DNA from 2 places in the Streptomyces changanensis genome. Region 2 is predicted to be linked to the other one. Evidence: predicted binding sites of a transcription regulator. Region 2 holds the regulator's gene; the other holds the start of a gene.
The links. The regulator HrcA, encoded in region 2, represses chaperone genes, less so after heat shock. The targets are predictions, from matches to a motif close to TTNGCACTCNGNNNNNCNGAGTGCNAA.
Positions count from the first base shown of each region.

Region 1: the regulator HrcA is predicted to act here: its motif matches at 5,144-5,170, upstream of groL (chaperonin GroEL).

Region 1 is NZ_CP102332.1:3,044,347-3,051,607, reverse strand. Features, by position in the region: gene NRO40_RS13425 (alpha,alpha-trehalose-phosphate synthase (UDP-forming)) at 1-710, opposite strand, end outside; gene NRO40_RS13420 (glucosyl-3-phosphoglycerate synthase) at 770-1,726, opposite strand; SAM riboswitch class I at 1,874-2,023, shown strand; gene thrC (threonine synthase) at 2,042-3,334, shown strand; gene NRO40_RS13410 (MoaD/ThiS family protein) at 3,354-3,632, shown strand; gene NRO40_RS13405 (cold-shock protein) at 4,073-4,276, shown strand; gene groL (chaperonin GroEL) at 5,372-6,994, shown strand.
Region 2 is NZ_CP102332.1:2,037,308-2,044,568, forward strand. Features, by position in the region: gene NRO40_RS09140 (nitronate monooxygenase) at 1-954, opposite strand, end outside; gene dnaJ (molecular chaperone DnaJ) at 1,143-2,276, opposite strand; gene hrcA (heat-inducible transcriptional repressor HrcA) at 2,277-3,293, opposite strand; gene NRO40_RS09155 (MBL fold metallo-hydrolase) at 3,487-4,224, shown strand; gene NRO40_RS09160 (DUF3097 domain-containing protein) at 4,309-5,124, shown strand; gene hemW (radical SAM family heme chaperone HemW) at 5,316-6,557, opposite strand; partial or broken gene NRO40_RS09170 (AMP-dependent synthetase/ligase) at 6,955-7,261, opposite strand, start outside.

The DNA of each region.
Region 1 (7,261 bases), 1.0 Mb from region 2:
AGGAAGTCGGCGTCGGCGCCCAGGCCGTGCACGCCGATCCGCGTGTCGCCCGTGCCGCCGACGAGCCGCTCGCAGCAGGCGGCGAAGGAGTCCGCCCAGCGGCGGGTGAGGAAGCCGAGCCGGTCCGCGCCGAGCATCCCGCGCAGCAGCTCGCGGGCGACGTCGTCGGGGAGCATGCCGAAGTAGTCCGGCGGCGCCCACGGGGTGTGCGAGAAGTGGCCGATGCGCAGGTCGGGGCGGAGCTCGCGGAGCATGCCGGGGGCCAGCGCGAGGTGGTAGTCCTGGATGAGGACCGCCGCGCCCGGGGCCGCCTCCGCCGCGAGCGCCTCGGCGAAGGCGCGGTTGTACGCCCGGTACGCCTCCCAGCGCGTGCGGAACTCCGCGTCGAAGGCCGGCTCCAGGGGCGTCTGGTAGAGCATGTGGTGCACGAACCACAGCACGGAGTTGGCGATGCCGTTGTAGGCGGCGGCGTGCGTCTCCGCGTCGATGTCCAGCATGCGGACGCCCGTCTCGCCGACGCCCCGGCGCACCGCCTCGCGGTCGCCGTCGCCCAGCGCGGCGCACACCCACACCGCGCCCGCGTCGGGCCCGATCGCGGAGAGCCCGGAGACCAGGCCCCCGCCACCGCGCCTCGCCTCCAGCTCGCCGTCCTCCCGCAGCGCGTAGCTGACCGGACCGCGATTCGATGCCACCAGGATGTCCGAGACCATGAGGCCAACCTAGCCCGCGCCGGAAACGCTCAAACGTGCGGAAACGAACCCGCCGGCCGTCAGGCCACCCGGCGCTTCCGCACGTACTCCGCCACCTCGACCATCGGCGGGCGCTCCTCCGTGTCCACCGGGTGGGTACGCGGCGCGAACCCCGCCTCGGTGCGCTCGAACTGCGTCAGCCGCGGCCGCACCAGGTGCCCGCGCGACAGCCGCAGCTGGGCCGTGCGGTAGATCGCCGCGGCCATCCGCCCCAGCGCCCGGTCGTCCTGGTGGCGGTGGAGGCGCACGCCCACGTCGACCTGCGCCAGCGCGTCCAGCCCCACCAGGTGCAGCGCGTCCACCAGCAGCGCCAGTTCCACGCCGTACCCCACCGGGAAGGGCAGCCGCTCCAGCAGCGAGCGACGGGCCGCGTACTCCCCGCCGAGCGGCTGGACGAACCCGGCCAGCTGCGGCCAGTGCAGGTTCAGCAGCGGCCGCGCGACCAGCTCCGTCACCCGTCCGCCCTGCCCGGCGGCGGGTCCGGAGCCGAGCGGCCGGTCGTACGTGGCCTTCACGAACTCGACGTCCGGGTCGGTCAGCAGCGGCCCCACGATGCCCGTCACGAAGTCCGCGCGGAACTCACGCAGGTCGGCGTCGACGAAGCACACCACGTCCCCGCCGGTCACCAGCAGGGAGCGCCACAGCACCTCGCCCTTGCCCGGGACGGCGGGTATCCGCGGCAGCACGTCGTCCCGCGCCACCACGCGCGCGCCGGCCGCCGCGGCGACCTCGGCCGTGCGGTCGGTCGAGCCGGAGTCGAGGACGACGAGCTCGTCGACGAGCGGCACCGCTTCCGACATCAGCTCCCGCCGGATCACGGTGACGATCTCGCCGACCGTCGCCTCCTCGTCCAGCGCGGGCAGGACGACGCTCACCGTCGTGCCGCGGGCCCGCTTGGCGGCGAGCAGCCGGTCCACGGGCCGGTCGGCCACGGACCAGGACCGCCGCTCCAGCCAGCGCTCCACCTCTTCCAGCACGCGCGCCTCTCCTCGGGTCGTCCCACAACCGCAGGTGATCCATCTCGTAGGTCGGACGCCCCTCTCGGACACCCACCCCTTCGGTTACAGTCTTGAACAACGCGTGAGACGCCCGCATGCCGGGGTCCCGCGCCGACAACCACATACCGCTCATCCAGAGGGGCAGAGGGAAACGGCCCGATGAAGCCCCGGCAACCCTCCAGTCGGTCTCGCACGCGCACGTGCCCGCGAGGTCCCCGGCTAGGGAAGGTGCCAAATCCGTCTCACGGCGAAAGACGCCAGTGAGAAAGATGAGGAGAAAGGGCCTCGCCTCCCATGGCTGTGCAGACCACCGCACCCACCAGCGCCACCTCCGTCGACCTCGGCCCCGCCGCCGGACTCTCCTGTCGCGAATGCGGTGAGCGCTTCGCGCTCGGCCCGATCTTCGCCTGCGAGTTCTGTTTCGGCCCCCTCGAAGTGGCCTACGACCTCCCGGCCGGCGACCCGGAGGAGCTGCGCAAGCGGATCGAGGCCGGCCCGGCCAACATCTGGCGCTACGCCCCCCTCCTGCCCGTCCCGGCCGACGTCGCCGACAAGCCCAACCTGAACCCCGGCTGGACGCCCCTCGTGCGGGCCGACAACCTCGCCCGCGAGCTGGGCGTCGCGCCGGGCAGGCTGTTCGTCAAGGACGACTCCGGGAACCCGACCCACTCCTTCAAGGACCGCGTGGTCGCCCAGGCCCTGGAGGCCGCCCGCGCCTTCGGCTTCACCACCCTGTCCTGCTCCTCCACCGGCAACCTCGCGGGCGCGGTGGGCGCCGCCGCCGCCCGCGCCGGCTTCCGCTCGTGCGTGTTCATCCCGCACGACCTGGAGCAGGGCAAGGTCGTCATGGCCGCGGTCTACGGCGGCGACCTCGTCGGCATCGAGGGCACGTACGACGACGTCAACCGCTTCTGCTCGGAGCTCATCGGCGACCCGCTCGGCGAGGGCTGGGGCTTCGTCAACGTCAACCTCCGCCCGTACTACGCCGAGGGCTCCAAGACCCTCGCGTACGAGATCTGCGAGCAGCTCGGGTGGCGGCTCCCCGACCAGCTGGTGATCCCGATCGCGTCCGGCTCGCAGCTGACGAAGATCGACAAGGGGCTGCAGGAACTGATCCGGCTGGGCCTGGTCGAGGACAGGCCGTACAGGATCTTCGGCGCCCAGGCGGAGGGCTGCTCCCCGGTGTCGGCCGCCTTCAAGGCCGGCCACGACGTCGTGCGCCCGCAGAAGCCGAACACGATCGCCAAGTCGCTCGCCATCGGCAACCCGGCGGACGGACCGTACGTCCTCGACATCGCCCGCCGCACCGGCGGCGCGGTGGAGGACGTGGACGACGCGCAGGTCGTCGACGCGATCAAGCTGCTGGCCCGCACCGAGGGCATCTTCGCCGAGACGGCGGGCGGCGTGACGGTGGGCGTGACGCGCAAGCTCGTCGAGCAGGGCCTCCTCGACCCGACCCTCACCACCGTCGTCCTCAACACCGGCGACGGCCTCAAGACCCTGGACGCGGTCGCCCCGACGACCGGTCCCACCGCGACCATCCGCCCGAGCCTGGACGCGTTCCGGGACGCCGGCCTCGCCCACTGACCCCCGGGAGACACGAAACATGAGCGTCAACGTCCGCATCCCCACCATCCTCCGCACGTACACGGACGGCCGGTCCGAGGTCGAGGCCGAGGGGGCCACCCTCGCCGAGGTCATCGAGTCCCTGGAGAAGAACCACCCGGGCATCGCCGCGCGCGTCCTCGACGACCAGGGGCAGCTGCGCCGCTTCGTGAACGTCTACGTCAACGACGACGACGTCCGCTTCGAGGGCGGGCTCGCCACGTCGACCCCCGACGGCGCGGGCGTCTCGATCATTCCGGCGGTCGCGGGCGGTTGCTGAGTTCCCTTCCGCTTTTCCCCGTTGCCCCCTCCGCCGACAAAAGCGGAGGGGGCAATTCTGCATGGTTGAGCGCGGTAGAGTTGGGGAAGTCCCCGCCGCCGCCTGTGCCACGTGCATATGAGAATGCGCCCGGCCGCGACAAGATGTAGCCAAAGTAGCGTCGTTTCTTGCGAACTTTGCGCCGTTTGCCCGGCCCGACTTGCCCGGGGTTATGAGCATTGCGGACAGGTTCTCCCTTCGCCGGTGCTCGGAATTCTCGTCCGATTGACCTGTTGCAGAGGGCAGTTGGGCAGATACATTCAGCCGCGGTCGACGCGTTCCGGCGCACGCTCCTGGGGCGTCCCCGGCTCGGAGAGTCAGGGGTTCGGTCAGTGGGCGAGGTCTGACCCGGGTCCGCGAAGTGCGGTCCTGTGCAAGGGCCAGTAATAGGGGAGTTAGGCATGGCTCAGGGCACCGTCAAGTGGTTCAACGCGGAGAAGGGGTACGGCTTCATCGCGGTCGACGGTGGTGCGGATGTTTTCGTCCACTACAGCGCGATCCAGATGGATGGCTACCGCACCCTTGAGGAGGGCCAGCGGGTCGAGTTCGAGATCTCGCAGGGTCAGAAGGGTCCGCAGGCGGACATGGTCAAGATCGCCGTCTAGGTACGACGCGTCCGGCCAACGGCATTGCGACGGAGGGCCCGCACCCCGGCACCGGGGTGCGGGCTTTCCGCCCGTCCCGGGGCCGGCCGCCCGCCCGGACCGCGCCCGCGCACGCCCGGTGCCCGGGTGCCGCGCGCCGTCCGTGCCGGATGGGGCGCTCCAGGCCGCCACGCGGGTTCGTGCCCGGGGTGCGTGAGGGGCGAGCGGCGCGGGGCCGCGCCCCGGCCGGTACGGCCCCCATCGTCGCGCGGGTTCGCGCCGCCCGGGTGCGTGAGGGTGGGTGGTGCGAGGCGACGCCTCCTCGACGGGTGCGTACGCCCCTCCGGCCGGTACGCCCCCGGCCGGTACGCCCCGGCCTGTAGGACCCCGCGGGCGCCCGGGGTGCGTGAGGAGTGAGGGGTGCGGGGCCGCCCCCTCGGCGGGCACGCCCCTCCGGTGCGTACGCCCCCGGCCCGCACGCCCCGCCGCCCGTCATGAACGCGCCCGTGTCCGCGGTCCCCGCGCGCCGTCTCCGTTCCGGTGCGCCGGTGCCCGTGCGCGGCCGCGCGGCGTGGTCCGCGACCGTGTCCGGCGAACGCCCGCCCCGTCCGACCCGCGTCGTACGCGTGGGGCGGCGGTGGCCCCGCCGCGCGCGTTGCCGGCTTCCGCGGGCCTGGCGCGGGACGCCTCCGGCCCCCGGTCGCCGAGTCCGCGCGGTGCCGGCCGCCGGGGGCGCCGGCGCCCGGTGGTGTCCGCGGCGGGGTGCCGCACCCGGTGGTCCCCGGGTGCGCGCACGGCGCCGGTGGACGCGCCCCGCGCGCACGCCCGGTGGGGGCGCGCGGGGTGGTTCGCGGAGGGCGATCGCAGGCCCCGTCACGGGGTGGGGCGCTTGCACTCTCCTAGGGCGAGTGCTAATCATTGGCATTAGCACTCTGAGAGTGAGAGTGACAACCAAGGACCTCGTGGGTGAGGCCCGCAGGGCGGCGTGGGGCAGGGAACCACGCGGCACACGGGCCGTCCGTCGCGGGCGCCAGCGCGGTCCGGAGCAATCCTTCCCCAAGCTCTCTACTGCGTCCGAGCAGGGGAGACCCCATCAGTCCGGGAGGACCACTTCACATGGCCAAGATCATCGCGTTCGACGAGGAGGCACGGCGCGGTCTCGAGCGCGGGATGAACCAGCTCGCCGACGCCGTCAAGGTCACCCTTGGTCCCAAGGGTCGCAACGTCGTCCTCGAGAAGAAGTGGGGCGCCCCCACGATCACCAACGATGGTGTGTCCATCGCCAAGGAGATCGAGCTCGAGGACCCGTACGAGAAGATCGGCGCCGAGCTGGTCAAGGAAGTCGCCAAGAAGACGGACGACGTCGCCGGTGACGGTACGACCACCGCGACCGTCCTCGCCCAGGCGCTCGTCCGCGAGGGTCTGCGCAACGTCGCCGCCGGCGCCAACCCGATGGCCCTGAAGCGCGGCATCGAGAAGGCCGTCGAGGCCGTCTCCGGTGCGCTGCTGGAGCAGGCGAAGGACGTGGAGACGAAGGAGCAGATCGCCTCCACCGCGTCCATCTCCGCCGCCGACACCCAGATCGGCGAGCTCATCGCCGAGGCCATGGACAAGGTCGGCAAGGAAGGCGTCATCACCGTCGAGGAGTCCAACACCTTCGGGCTCGAGCTCGAGCTCACCGAGGGTATGCGCTTCGACAAGGGCTACATCTCGGCGTACTTCGCGACCGACATGGAGCGCATGGAGGCCGTCCTCGAGGACCCCTACATCCTCATCGTCAACTCCAAGGTCTCCGCGGTGAAGGACCTCCTCCCGCTGCTGGAGAAGGTCATGCAGTCCGGCAAGCCGCTGCTGATCATCGCCGAGGACGTCGAGGGCGAGGCCCTGTCCACGCTGGTCGTCAACAAGATCCGCGGCACGTTCAAGTCCGTCGCGGTCAAGGCCCCGGGCTTCGGCGACCGCCGCAAGGCCATGCTCGGCGACATCGCCATCCTCACCGGTGGCCAGGTCATCTCCGAGGAGGTCGGCCTCAAGCTGGACAACGCCGGTCTCGACCTCCTGGGCCGCGCCCGCAAGGTCGTCATCACCAAGGACGAGACGACCATCGTCGACGGTGCCGGTGACAGCGAGCAGGTCGCGGGCCGCGTGAACCAGATCCGCGCCGAGATCGAGAACTCCGACTCGGACTACGACCGCGAGAAGCTCCAGGAGCGCCTCGCGAAGCTGGCCGGCGGCGTGGCCGTCATCAAGGCCGGCGCCGCCACCGAGGTGGAGCTCAAGGAGCGCAAGCACCGCATCGAGGACGCGGTGCGCAACGCCAAGGCCGCCGTCGAGGAGGGCATCGTCGCCGGTGGTGGCGTGGCCCTGCTCCAGGCGTCCAGCGTCTTCGACAAGCTGGAGCTGGAGGGCGACGAGGCCACCGGTGCCGCCGCCGTGAAGGCCGCCCTGGAGGCCCCGCTCAAGCAGATCGCCGTCAACGCCGGCCTCGAGGGCGGTGTCGTGGTGGAGAAGGTGCGCAACCTGACCCCGGGTCACGGCCTGAACGCCGCGACCGGCGAGTACGTCGACCTGGTCGCCGAGGGCATCATCGACCCGGCCAAGGTGACGCGCTCCGCGCTGCAGAATGCCGCGTCGATCGCCGCGCTGTTCCTCACCACCGAGGCCGTCATCGCCGACAAGCCGGAGAAGAACGCCGCGCCGGCCGGCGGCGGCATGCCGGGCGGTGACATGGACTTCTGATCCCGCGCGGATCGGACCCGTCCTGAACGACGAAGGGCGGCACCCCTCTTGCGGGGGTGCCGCCCTCCGTCGTACCCGCACCCGGCCCGCCCCCGCCGCCCCCCGTCACCCCCCTCCCTCTCGGCTCCCGTGGAGCCGCCCCGGCTCGGGCATTCGTATGCTCGAATCCCGGTCCTCCGTCTTGATCTTGCCGGTTATGCTCACGGGGCGCTTTTTCCGAGCGCGTGAACCGGCCGGGACCAGGCCGGTCCGCTCGATGAGGGGATG
Region 2 (7,261 bases):
GGCCATGGCCTGCGGGTCGCCGGCCGCGGCGGCGGCCTTGCGCACCGGGCTGGTCAGGTGGTGCACCTCGGGGTAGGCGGCCGGGGCGTACGGCCCGTGCTCCCGTACGAACCGGTTGACCAGGCCCCGGGCCGGGCGTCCGGAGAAGGCCCGGGTCAGTTCGGTGCGCGTGAAGAGCGGATCCGTCATGGCCCGCTTGTGCAGGGGGTGCGCGCCGGACTCGGGGCAGACGAGGAAGGCGGTGCCGAGCTGCGCGGCCTCGGCGCCGGCGGCGAGGACCGCGGCGATCTGGGCGCCGCGCATCAGACCGCCGGCCGCGATCATCGGCAGGGACACGGCCTCGCGGACCCGGGTGACCAGCGCGAGGAGGCCGATCCCGGCGGCAGCGCTCTCGGGGTCGTCCCGGTGGGTGCCCTGGTGGCCGCCGGCCTCGACGCCCTGGACGCAGACGGCGTCGGCGCCGGCCAGCTCGGCGGCCCGCGCCTCGTCGGGGCTGGTGACGGTCACGATCGTGCGGGTGCCGACGCGCGCGAGGGCGTGCACGGTGTCGCGGGTGGGGCAGCCGAAGGTGAAGGAGACGACCGGGACGGGGTCGTCGAGGAGGATGGCGAGCTTCGCGTCGTACCCGTCGTCCCGGCCCGCGTCGGGGTCGCCGAGGGGGGTGTCGTACCAGGTGGACTCGCCGGCCAGCTGGTGGCGGTAGACCTCGACGGCGGCGGGGTCGGCCTGGCCGGGCTGCGGCATGAACAGGTTGACGCCGAAGGGGCGCGCGGTCAGCGCGCGGACCTGCTGGACCTCCTGGTACATGCCGTCGGCCGTCTTGTAGCCGGCGGCGAGGAACCCGAGGCCGCCCGCCTCACAGACGGCGGCGACGAGCGGGGGGCAGGAGGCGCCACCGGCCATGGGGGCCTGCACGATCGGGTGGGGGCAGAGATCGGTCAGCGCGGAGGGCATGCACGCATGGTGTCACGCCCCCGCGCAGCCGCCGAATCCCCTGTTCCGCCCGTCAGGGAGCGGCGCGCCGGGCCTGGCGGAGGCCGCCACCCGCAGCGCCCGCGCCTCCGGCGGGCCGCCCGCGCGGGGCACCCGTGGGTCCGGCGGAGGCTCCCCGCGACGCCGCGGGGAGCCGTCACACGCGTGGGCTAGCGCCCGTTGAACGCGTCCTTCAGCCGGGAGAACAGGCCCTGCTGGCCGGGGGCGAACTGGCCGGTGGGCCGCTCCTCCCCGCGCAGCTCCGCCAGCTCCCGCAGCAGGCGCTCCTGCTCGGCGTCGAGCTTGCTCGGCGTCTGCACCTCGACGTGGACGATCAGGTCGCCGCGGCCGCCGCCCCGCAGGTGCGTGACGCCCCGGCCGTGCAGCGGGATCGACTGGCCGGACTGCGTACCCGGCCGGATGTCGACCTCCTCGACCCCGTCGAGCGTCTCCAGCGGCACCTTCGTGCCGAGCGCGCCCGCCGTCATCGGGATGGTGACCGTGCAGTGCAGGTCGTCACCGCGCCGCTGGAACACCGGGTGCGGCAGTTCGTGGATCTCGACGTACAGGTCGCCCGCCGGGCCGCCGCCGGGGCCGACCTCGCCCTCGCCGGCCAGCTGGATGCGCGTGCCGTTGTCGACACCGGCCGGGATCTTGACCGTGAGCGTGCGGCGGGACCGCACCCGGCCGTCGCCCGCGCACTCGGGGCACGGCGTCGGCACGACCGTGCCGAAGCCCTGGCACTGGGGGCAGGGGCGGGACGTCATGACCTGGCCCAGGAAGGACCGCGTCACCTGCGACACCTCACCGCGGCCGCGGCACATGTCGCACGTCTGCGCCGAGGTGCCGGGCGCGGCGCCCTCGCCGGAGCAGGTGGTGCACACGACGGCCGTGTCGACCTGGATGTCCTTCGTCGTGCCGAAGGCCGCCTCGTCGAGCTCGATCTCCAGCCGGATCATCGCGTCCTGGCCGCGCCGGGTCCGTGACCGGGGGCCGCGCTGGGACGCCGTGCCGAAGAAGGCGTCCATGATGTCGGAGAAGTTCCCGAAGCCGCCCGCCCCGAAGCCGCCCGCGCCACCGGCGCCGCCCGCCAGGGGGTCGCCGCCGAGGTCGTAGACCTGCTTCTTCTGCGGGTCCGACAGCACCTCGTAGGCGGCGTTGATCTCCTTGAACCGCTCCTGCGTCTTCGGATCGGGGTTCACGTCCGGATGCAGCTCGCGCGCGAGCCTCCGGAACGCCTTCTTGATCTCGTCCTGGGACGCGTCGCGGCGCACGCCGAGTACGGCGTAGTAGTCCGTGGCCACTTACGACTCCGCCAGGATCTGTCCGACGTAACGTGCCACTGCGCGTACCGCTCCCATCGTTCCGGGGTAGTCCATGCGGGTCGGTCCGACCACGCCGAGTTTGGCGACCGCCTCGCCGCCCGAACCGTAACCGACCGCGACGACGGACGTGGAGTTCAGCCCCTCGTGGGCGTTCTCGTGCCCGATGCGCACGGTCATGGCCGGGTCCGTCGCCTCGCCGAGCAGCTTGAGGAGCACGACCTGCTCCTCCAGCGCCTCCAGCACCGGCCGGATCGTCAGCGGGAAGTCGTGCCCGAAGCGCGTGAGATTGGCGGTCCCGCCGATCACCAGGCGCTCCTCGGTCTCCTCCACCAGCGTCTCCAGCAGCGTGGAGAGCACCGTGGAGACCGTGCCGCGGTCCTCCGCCTCGAAGGACTCCGGCAGATCCTGCACCAGCTGCGGCACGTCCGCGAAGCGCCGTCCGACGACCCGGCTGTTGAGCCGGGCGCGCAGGTCGGCGACGGACGTCTCGCCGATCGGGGCGGGGCAGTCGACCATGCGCTGCTCGACCCGTCCGGTGTCCGTGATCAGGACGAGCATCAGCCGGGCCGGGGCCAGCGACAGCAGCTCGACGTGCCGCACGGTGGACCGGGTCAGCGACGGGTACTGCACGACCGCGACCTGGCGGGTCAGCTGCGCGAGCAGCCGTACCGTCCGGCCCACGACGTCGTCGAGGTCGACCGCGCCCTCCAGGAAGTTCTGGATGGCCCGGCGCTCCGGTGACGACAGCGGCTTGACGCCGGCGAGCTTGTCGACGAAGAGGCGGTAGCCCTTGTCCGTGGGGATGCGGCCGGCGCTGGTGTGGGGCTGGGCGATGAAGCCCTCGTCCTCCAGCACCGCCATGTCGTTGCGCACGGTGGCCGGTGACACGCCGAGGTTGTGCCGTTCGGTGAGCGCCTTGGAGCCGACGGGCTCCTCCGTACCGACGTAGTCCTGGACGATGGCGCGCAGTACCTCGAGTCTGCGTTCACTGAGCACGGCGCACCTCCAGCTGGCTTTCGGTCTGCTGACGTCTGCTGGCACTCTTCGCGTCCGAGTGCCAGTCATCCCCGCGGCCAGTGTACGGCGCCGAGGTCAATGCCTGGCAAGGGCGATGCGTCGTGCCCGGTGGGCGCGGCGGCCGCTCACGGTACCGCGCGCCGGGCGGGGGCGTTGCCGATAGCGTCGAGGCATGGACGTCGCTTGGGAAGAGTTCGGTTGGGAGCGCCTCGCCCCCGGCGTGGGCCGCAGGCGGCTCCCGGGGTGGGACGCCACCGTGGGGCTCGTCGTCGGCGGGGCCGCGGTCCTGCTGTTCGACGCCGGGTCGACGCTGCGCGAGGGCGCCGCGCTCCGCGGTGAGGTGCAGGGGCTGCTGGGCGGCCGCCGCGTGACGCACATCGCACTCAGCCACCCGCACTTCGACCACGTGCTGGGCGCGGCGGCGTTCGCGGGCGCCCAGGTGTTCGGGGCGATGGGGCTCGACGAGGTGCTGGTCCGGGAGCGGGACGCGCTGCGGGCCGACGCCGTGCGGGAGGGCGTGTCCGAGCGGGAGGCGGGCGAGGCGGTGGACGTGCTGGTGCGTCCGCACCACCTGGTGTGCGCCGAGTGGACGCTCGACCTCGGGGACCGCCGGGTGCTGCTGGCGAACGCCGGCCCCGGCCACACCGGCCAGGACCTGGCGCTGCTGGTGCCGGGCGCGGAGGGGGACGCTCCGCCCGGGGTCGTCTTCTGCGGGGACCTCGTCGAGGAGTCGGGCGAGCCGCAGGCGGGGCCGGACGCCCTGCCCTCCCGCTGGCCGGCGGCGCTGGACCGGCTGCTTCGGCTGGGCGGTGAGGACGCCGCGTACGTGCCGGGGCACGGGGCGGTGGTCGACGCCGCGTTCGTACGGGCCCAACGCGATGAGCTGGCCCGGCGGTTCGCGGTGTCGTAGCGTCGGGCGCGTGCGCGCCGCCGCGCCCGGGGGACGTCCCCGGGGCGGGTCGGCGCCCGTCACGCACCCGGAGCCGAGAGAGTCATGCGCCGTTACGACCCCGATCTGACCCCGTCCTGGAAGAAGCCGGCCCCCGTGCCGGAGGTGCCCGCCGAACCGGACCTGGTGGTCGAGGAGGCGGGCAGCGGCTTCTGCGGGGCGGTGGTCCGGTGCGAGGCGGGGACGGTGACCCTGGAGGACCGGTTCGGCAAGCACCGGGTCTTCCCGCTGGTGCCGCGCGGGTTCCTGCTGGAGGGCCGCGTGGTGACGCTGGTCCGGCCGGCCTCCGGCGCTCCGGCGCGGCCGTCGCGCACGGCGTCCGGTTCCCTGGCCGTGCCCGGGGCGCGGGCCCGCGTGGCGCGGGCGGGGCGGATCTACGTCGAGGGGCGCCACGACGCCGAGCTGGTGGAGCGGGTGTGGGGCGACGACCTGCGCATCGAGGGCGTGGTCGTCGAGTACCTGGAGGGCGTCGACGACCTGCCGGCGATCGTGCGCGACTTCCGCCCCGGCCCGGACGCCCGGCTCGGGGTGCTGGTGGACCACCTGGTGCCCGGGTCGAAGGAGTCGCGGATCGCCGCGTCCGTGACCGACCCGCACGTCCTGGTCGTGGGGCACCCGTACGTGGACGTGTGGCAGGCCGTGAAGCCGTCGTCGCTCGGCATCCCCGCCTGGCCGGCGGTGCCGCGCGGCGAGGACTGGAAGACGGGCGTGTGCCGGGCCCTGGGCTGGCCGGAGAACACCGGCGCGGCCTGGCAGCGAATCCTCGGCGCCGTGCGCTCCTACCGCGACCTGGAGCCGGAGCTGCTCGGGGCGGTGGAGCGGCTCATCGACCACGTGACGGTCGGCACGCACGGCGGGTGAGGGCCGGCCCCCGGCCGCCGTCGGGCGGGGCCCGGCCGGGCCGGTGCGGCTGAGGTGGCGCCGGCGCGGGGTGACGGCGAGCCGGGGCTGCGGGCCGGTGCTGGTCGGTGGTGCCGGTGGGGCGGGTGGCGCCGGGACTGCGGGCCGGTGCCGGCGGCGGGGCCGTCGGTGCCGGTGGCGGGGCGGGTCGGTCAGTCGACCAGGTCCCGTACCACCGCGTCGGCGAGGAGCCGCCCGCGCAGGGTGAGGACGGCGCGGCCCTCCGCGTACGGCGCGGGCTCCAGCAGCCCGTCGCCGACCGCGCGCTCGGCTGCGGCCAGCCCGGCGGGCCGCAGCAGCGACAGCGGGCAGCCGTCCAGCAGGCGGAGCTCCAGCAGGACGCGCTCGACGCGCCGGTCCTCGTCGGACAGCAGCTCCCGCCCCGCGCCGGGCGAACGGCCCTCCGCGAGGGCGGCGGCGTAGGCGCCGGGGTGCTTCACGTTCCACCAGCGGACCCCGCCGACGTGGCTGTGCGCGCCGGGGCCCGCCCCCCACCAGTCGGCGCCGCGCCAGTACAGCTCGTTGTGCAGGCAGCGGCCCGCCTCGGAGGTCGCCCAGTTGGAGACCTCGTACCACGCGTACCCGGCGTCGGCGAGGACCGAGTCGGCGATCAGGTAGCGGTCGGCGTGCACGTCGTCGTCCGTCATCGGCACCTCGCCGCGCCGGATCCGGCGGGCGAGCCGGGTGCCCTCCTCGACGATCAGCGCGTACGCCGAGACGTGGTCCGGGCCCGCGCCGACGGCCGCTTCGAGCGAGGCGCGCCAGTCGTCGTCACTCTCCCCGGGGGTGCCGTAGATGAGGTCCAGGTTGACGTGATCGAAGCCGGCGGCGCGGGCCTCGGCGACGCACGCCTCCGGGCGGCCGGGCGTGTGGGTGCGGTCGAGCACCTTCAGGACGTGCTGCCGGGCGCTCTGCATGCCGAAGGAGATCCGGTTGAAGCCGCCCTCGCGCAGGGTCGCCAGGTAGGCCGGGTCGACGGACTCCGGGTTGGCCTCCGTGGTGATCTCCGCGTCGTCGGCGAGCCCGAACTCGTCGCGGATCGCGCCGAGCATGCGCACGAGGTCCCCGGCGGCGAGCAGCGTGGGCGTACCGCCGCCGACGAAGACCGTCCGCACCGGGCGGGGGTCGTCGCCGAGGACCTTGCGGGCGAGCCGTACCTCGTCGGCGAGGGTCTCCGCGTAGTTGTCACGCGAGGCGAGCACGCCGCCGGAGCCGCGCAGCTCGGTGGCGGTGTAGGTGTTGAAGTCGCAGTAGCCGCAGCGGGTGGCGCAGTACGGCACGTGCAGGTAGAACCCGAGCGGCCGGTCCGCGGCCCCGTGCAGGGCGGACGGGGGCAGCGCCCCGTCCTCGGGCATGGGCTCACCATCGGGCAGTACGGAAGGCATGGGGTCCATTGTCCGTCACCGCCGGGCGGGACGGTTCGCGGGCGGTTCGCGGGCGGTTCGCGGGCGGACGGCGGCGGCCCACCGGTCACCCCGCGCGCCCGCCCGTCACCGCCCCGCCCGCCCGTCACCGCCTCGTGCGCCGCCGCTTTCCGGGTGCGGGATCCGTGCGCCCGCGTGGTCCCGCCCGTCCGGCCGGCCCGTGGTGCGCCCGGCCCGTGGAGCCCGCGCGGCCCGTGGAACCCGCCCGACAGCCCGTGGGCCCGTGCGGGCGCGGCGCGGGGCCGGCGCGGGCCCGGGCGCCGGCGCGGGCCCGGGCCAGGCGCGGCGCGGGGCGGCGCGGGCCCGGGCGCCGGCGCGGGCCCGGGCGCCGGCGCGGGCCCGGGCCAGGCGCGGCGCCCGGCCCGCGTCAGGCCTCGCGGGCGCCCTCGTACATCTCCTCGATGAGGTTCTTGTACTCGCGCTCCACCACCGGCCGCTTCAGCTTGAGGCTGGGGTGAGCTCGCCGTGCTCGACGTCGAGGTCACGCGGCAGCAGCCGGAACTTCTTGATCGTCTGCCAGCGCTGCAGGCCCTCGTTCAGCCGGTCGACGTAACCCTGGACCATCTCCTCGACCTGCCGGGTGGCGACCAGCTCGGCGTAGGGCCGGTCGGCGAGTCCGTGGTCCTTCGCCCAGCCCTGCAGCGCGGCCTCGTCGAGGGCGATGAGGGCCGAGC